DNA from 2 places in the Sanguibacter sp. 25GB23B1 genome. Region 2 is predicted to be linked to the other one. Evidence: predicted binding sites of a transcription regulator. Region 2 holds the regulator's gene; the other holds the start of a gene.
What was found. The regulator HrcA, encoded in region 2, represses chaperone genes, less so after heat shock. The targets are predictions, from matches to a motif close to TTNGCACTCGNNNNNNNCGAGTGCNAA.
Positions count from the first base shown of each region.

Region 1: a site for HrcA is predicted at 1,824-1,850, ahead of ABKW26_RS05345 (Hsp20/alpha crystallin family protein). Genes of this name have one in related genera too.

Region 1 covers NZ_JBDYKL010000005.1:149,541-152,703, forward strand. Annotated here, with positions in the region: gene ABKW26_RS05335 (SdpI family protein) at 1-231, opposite strand, end outside; gene ABKW26_RS05340 (mechanosensitive ion channel family protein) at 248-1,747, opposite strand; gene ABKW26_RS05345 (Hsp20/alpha crystallin family protein) at 1,945-2,397, shown strand; gene ABKW26_RS05350 (GGDEF domain-containing protein) at 2,503-3,163, opposite strand, start outside.
Region 2 covers NZ_JBDYKL010000007.1:24,259-27,421, reverse strand. Annotated here, with positions in the region: gene ABKW26_RS06120 (DUF3097 family protein) at 1-786, opposite strand, end outside; gene hrcA (heat-inducible transcriptional repressor HrcA) at 943-1,968, shown strand; gene dnaJ (molecular chaperone DnaJ) at 2,021-3,133, shown strand; gene ABKW26_RS06105 (16S rRNA (uracil(1498)-N(3))-methyltransferase) at 3,133-3,163, shown strand, end outside.

The sequences.
Region 1 (3,163 bases), on a different contig from region 2:
CACGGCCAGCACCACGGAGACCACGGCAACCGGCACCGCCGGCGCGAGGACCGGCAGCGCAGCCGCGTGCCCGACCCGCCAGGCCTCGTCGGACGACTTCGTCGCCCGGGTCCGGATACCCGCCGTGTGGTTGAGCGCGAGCCTCCCGTCCGCCGCTTGTCGCGTCAGCGGCAGCGTGACCGCCGGCAGCAGCACGGTCCCGCCCAGCATCCCGACCATCCCCACGATCATGTCGTCCACCTCGGCCTCAGCCCTCGTCCGTGCTGTCAGCCGTCCGCCGCGGTGGCTCGTCGTCGTCCTCGATGCGCTGCATCTTCGCGGTGCGCTCACGCTCCTCCAGGACTTCCTGGCCCGGGCCGGAGAAGGCCCGCGAGCGCTCCATGGCCGCGACGCTCCCGGTGAACAGCCCACCCTCAGAGGCCGGCAGCACGACGGTCGCGTCGGCCTCGCGCTGCGCGGCAGCCCGCTCGTCGTCCCCGGTGGTGTCGCTCGGGTAGAGGCCGCGGGCAGGCTCGGAGAGGTGCATCCGGACGCCCGGACGGGCGACGCGCACCGGCACACGCTTCGGCAGGTGCGGCTCGTCCGTCACCTTCGCCTCCTCCGCCCCGTCCTCCGTGAGCTGACCGGTCGCCTGGCCCTTGCGTCGTTTCGTGCCCGAGTTTTTCGCACCAACGAGCGACTCGACGAACGCAGCACCCTCGTCGGACCCCGAGAGGCGGGTCCGTGGCAGCCCCTGCGGGGCCTGGCGCTGCAACCAGTCGACGAGGCCCTCGCGGATGTAGCACCGGAGGTCGAAGAGCGTCCCGGCGTCGACCGCGCTCGCCAGCGCGCGCACGCGCACGAAACCGCCCACGGCGTCGGTCACCTGGAGGATGCCCACGCGCTTGTCCCACAGGGTCGTCGCCTCGAGGAGGCGCTGGAGCTCGGCGCGCATCGGCGGCATCGGGACCTCCCAGTCGAGGTCGATCTCGACCGTGCCGAGGAGGTCCGCAGCGCGCCGCGTCCAGTTCTGGAACACGGTCGTCGTGAAGTACATGCACGGGATGATGAGCCGGCGGTCGTCCCACAGGTGCACCACCACGTACGTCATGGTGATCTCCTCGATACGCCCCCACTCGCCCTCGAGGACCACCACGTCGTCGACCCGGATCGCATCCGTGAACGCGATCTGCAGGCCCGCGAACACGTTGCCGAGCGACGACTGGGCCGCGAGGCCCGCCACGAGCGAGATGACACCGGCCGACGCGAGGATCGACGTGCCCGCCGCGCGCGCCGACGGGAACGTGAGGAGCACCCCGGCGATGGCGCACACGACGATGATCGCGACCGTGAGGCGCCGGATCACGGTGATCTGCGTCCGGATGCGACGCGCATGACGGTTGTCAGGGATGTCCGTGCGGAAGCGCTTGACGGCACTGTCCTCGATGACGAAGGCGAGCGCCCCGACGAACCACGCGCACACGACGATGAGCGCGATGACGAGCAGGTGCTGCACCACACCCCACCAGCCGAGCTCCGAGTCGGTCGTCACGCTCAGCGCGATCCAGATCGAGACGACCACGAGCACGGCCCGCATGGGGCGCTTCATGCGTCGGGAGAGGTCAGCGACGAACGCGTTGCCGCGACCGGTACGACGGACGACCGCCGAGATCACGGCACCGAGGACGAAGGCGACGACAGCGGCCGCGGCGATGGCGAGGAGGGTCAGCCCCACGTTGGTCGACGGGAGGTTGTCTGCATCAGGCATGCCACCCAGGTTAGGCAGTGAACCTGGACGCCCGCTCGACGGTGTTCGCTCTGGACGAACAAGCCCCCCGAACAGGCTGGCACTCTCCGTGGTCGAGTGCTAAAACTGAAGATGTAGCACTCGGGACCGGCACCGCCGAGACCGAGGCCGCAGGGGCCCCGGACGGTCCGGAGCCCTCGTCTAGGAGGTGATGCGCGATGGCTACCAGGTGGGACCCCTTCCAGGAGATGGACCGGCTCTTCGGCACGATGACCTCGAGCGCACGCGGCGCCGCAGGCATGCCGATGGACCTCTTCCGCTCCGGAGACCACTACGTCCTCAACGTCGACCTGCCCGGAGTCGACCCCGGAACGATCGACGTCTCCGTCGAGGACCGCACACTGACGATCCGCGCAGAGCGCACCGCGCGCTCCGACTCCGACGCCCAGTGGCTCGTCCGCGAACGCCCGACCGGCACCTACGCCCGCCAGCTCACCGTCGGCCGGGGCCTCGCGCTCGACACCATCGACGCGACGTACCAGGACGGCGTCCTCGCCCTGACGATCCCCGTGGCCGAGAGCGCCAAACCGCGCCGCATCGAGATCACCCACGCCGGAGGATCCACGCCCGTCGGCTCGCGCGACGAGCACGAGACCATCGAAGCGAGCTGAACCACCGGCACGAGCCGCAGCACGAGAACCAGCTCACCCCGTGCCCGCCCGGAGCGATCCGGGCGGGCACCGTCATCTGACGGGAACCGTCGTCTCCCGAGCCCGTCAGGACGCCTGCCCGAACGGGTTGCAGACGACGACCTCCTTGGCCCACACCGCCGCCCGGCTGCGGCCGCCGTCCTTCGCCGCATAGAGCGCTGTGTCGGCCCGCTGCAGGAGCACCTGAGCAGACTCCGCCGCCGTGCTCATCGTCGCGATCCCCGCGCTCGCCGCGAGCACCAGACCCTCGACGACCGGCCGGCCGCACAGCGCGAGCGCCAGCCGCGACGTGTACGCGACCGCCGCCCGCGCGTCCGCGCCCGGCAGGGCGACCGCGAACTCCTCGCCGCCGAAGCGCGAGACGAGGTCGCCCGAGCGCGTGAGCTGCTGCAAGAGCTCCGCGACCGTCTGCAGCGCGAGGTCGCCGACGAGGTGGCCGTGCTCGTCGTTGACCTTCTTGAAGTGGTCGAGGTCGAACATCACGACGGACAGCGCGGTGCCGTCCGCCGCAGCCTCCGCGACGAGGATCTCGAGCCGCGGGTTGAACGCCCGCCGGTTGAGGAGCCCGGTGAGCGGGTCCGTCTCCGCCGCCGCCGCCAGCTCGCTCCGCAACCGCTTCTGCTGCCGCGTCATCGTCGACACGAGTCCCGCGAGCATCCCCACAGTGGCGACCGTCCCGATGAAGGTGTCGAGCTTCAGTGCGTACGTCTCGTTGAACCAGAGCCCG
Region 2 (3,163 bases):
GCGTACCGTCCCGAGGATCTTCTTCCACCCGAGCGCCACGTCCGTCTGGGACTCCGCCGGCCACCCGAGCCGGCGGAGGATCCCGTACTTCCACTCCGTCCCCCGGTCGATGACGGGCCACTCCGTGAGCCCGATCCGCTGCGGTCGCACCGCCTGCCACACGTCGACGTACGGGTGACCGAGGATGAGCACCCGGCCGCCGGGGAACTGTCGCATGACGTCGTCGGCGATGCGACGCTCCTTGCTCCCGGGAACGAGGTGGTCGACGAGGACGCCGACGCGGCGGCTCGCTGTCGGGCCGAACTCGGCGAGCGCGTCGGCGAGGTTGTCGACGCCGTCGAGCCCTTCGACGACCACGCCCTCGATCCGCAGGTCGTCGCCCCACACCTTCTCGACGAGCTCCGCGTCGTGCCGGCCCTCGACCCAGATGCGGCTCCCGCGTGCGACCCGGGCGCGCGCGCCGGCCACGGCACGCGACCCCGAGGCGGTGCGCGCGGGCGCCGCCGGGGCGGCCGGTCGGGTCGCCGGGACGAGCTCGACCGGCTCGCCGTCGATCCAGAACCCGGGACCGAGGGGGAACGTCCGGGTGCGCCGGGCCCCGTCCTCGAGGACGACGACGTGCATGCCTCCCGACTTCTCCGTCCGCAGCACCGCCCCCACCCAGCCGGTGAGGACCTCCTCGACGACGAGCCCGATCTCGGCCGGGACGGGTCGGGAGGTGGGCCGCGCGGTGCGCTCGCGGGACCCGGAGGACAGGACGTCGGGGGAGTAGCGTTCATGGCTCACGCGAGGAAGGGTAGCCGCACGCCGGCGATCGTGACCTGCGCGACACGGGGGCAGCCCGGCGCGGGTACGGCGTAGAATTAGCACTCAGGTTCGGTGAGTGCTACCAGTATCGGTGCGACCGACCGGTCCGGACGCAGCACGAGGAGTGGAGGCAGGATGGCGGCGAGCGACGATCGCAGGCTCGACGTGCTCCGCGCGATCGTGGAGGACTACGTGCAGACCCGCGAGCCCGTCGGCTCGAAGGTGCTCGCAGAGCGTCACGGTCTCGGCGTCTCGTCCGCGACGATCCGCAACGACATGGCGGTCCTCGAGGAGAGCGGCTTCATCGCCCAGCCGCACACCTCGGCCGGGCGTGTGCCGACCGACAAGGGCTACCGGATGTTCGTCGACCGGCTCTCGACCGTCAAGGCGTTCTCCACCGCCGAGAAGAACGCGATCGAGACGTTCCTCGCCGGAGCGGTCGACCTCGACGACGTCGTCACGCGCGCCGGACGCCTCCTCGCGCAGCTCACCGGCCAGGTCGCCGTCGTCCAGTACCCCTCTCTGCGCCGGTCGGGCCTGCGGCACCTCGAGCTCGTCGTCCTCGGCGAGCGCCGCCTCCTCGTCGTGCTCATCACCGACACCGGCCGCGTCGAGCAGCGGACGCTCGAGCTCGCCGAACCTCCCGACGAGACCTTCCTCATCGGCCTTCGTGCCCGGCTCAACGCCGCGGCCGCCGGCCGCAGGCTCAAAGAGCTCCGGACCGCGCTGACTGCGCTCGCCGAGACCTACCACCCGGTCGACCGCGACCTCGTCGAGCGGATCGCGGACGTCATCACCGAGACGCTCTCCCAGGAGAGCGAGGAGCGCATCGTGCTCGCGGGCACGGCGAACCTCGCGCAGGCGGGCATGCGCTTCGAGCACGCCCTGCGCCCTGTCCTCGAAGCACTCGAGGAGCAGGTCGTCCTCCTCAACCTCCTCACCGAGATGGCCGAGGACTCGGCCGGCGTCAACGTGCGGATCGGTCGTGAGACGCAGCTGGCCGGCCTCTTCGAGACGTCGATCGTCACGACCGGCTACGGGTCGGACGGCGACGCCGTCGCGACGATCGGGTCGATCGGCCCCACCCGGATGGACTACCCCGGCACCATCGCCGCCGTGCGAGCGGTGGCCCGCTATCTCTCGAGGATCCTCGGTTCGTGATCCTTCCCCGCCAGACCCCGAGCACCCACCACAGAACGGCAGAGAGCACTCAGTGACTGACTACTACGAGATCCTCGGCGTCGCCCGGGACGCCAGCCAGGACCAGATCAAGAAGGCGTACCGCAAGCTCGCGCGCGAGCTCCACCCGGACGTCGCCGGTCCGGAGGCCGAGGACAGGTTCAAGGACGTGTCCCGCGCCTACGAGGTGCTGTCCAACGCGGACAAGCGTCGCTCGTACGACATGGGCAGCGACCCGTCGGCACCGGGTGGCGGCATGGGCGGAGGCTTCGGCTTCCAGGACATCTTTGAGACCTTCTTCGGTGGCGGGCAGGCCCAGCGCGGCCCGATCCCGCGCTCGCGCCGCGGCCAGGACGCCCTCATCCGCCTCGACCTCGACCTCGCGGAGACCGCGTTCGGCGTGCGCCGCGAGATCCCGGTCGAGACCGCGGTCGTCTGCGGCACCTGCTCCGGCTCGTGCTGCGCGCCCGGCACCTCCCCGCGTGTCTGCGACGTCTGCCACGGTCGCGGTACCGTGCAGCGGGTCGCCCGCTCCTTCCTCGGTCAGGTCATGACGACGGCGCCGTGCGCCGCGTGCCAGGGCTTCGGCACGACGATCCCGGAACCGTGCGCCGAGTGCGCCGGTGAGGGGCGCATCCGCAGCCGTCGCACGGTGGCCGTCGAGGTGCCTGCCGGCGTCGAGACCGGGACCCGTATCAAGCTCACGTCGCAAGGCGAGGTCGGCCCGGCGGGCGGCCCTGCCGGGGACCTCTACTTCGAGATCCGCGAGCGCAAGCACGAGACGTTCCTGCGGCGCGGGGACGACCTGCACTGCACCCTCGAGGTCCCGATGACTGCTGCCGTGCTCGGCACGGTCGTCGAGCTCGAGACGCTCGACGGACCCGAGCAGCTCGACCTGCGCCCGGGCACCCAGCCGAGCCAGGTCATCACGCTCAAGGGGCTCGGTATCGGCCACCTGCACTCCAGCGGGCGTGGGGACCTCAACGTCCACGTCGAGGTGCACATCCCGACCGGCTTGTCCGACGAGCAGACGGAGCTCGTCCGTCAGCTCGCTGCACTCCGGGGCGAGGAGCGCGTCGAGGGGCAGATGTCCGCCGCTCACCCCGGGGTGTTCTCCCGGCTGCGCGACAAGCTCGCAGGCCGGTAGTGAGCGCGCCCGTCTTCCTCGCCGAGCCGG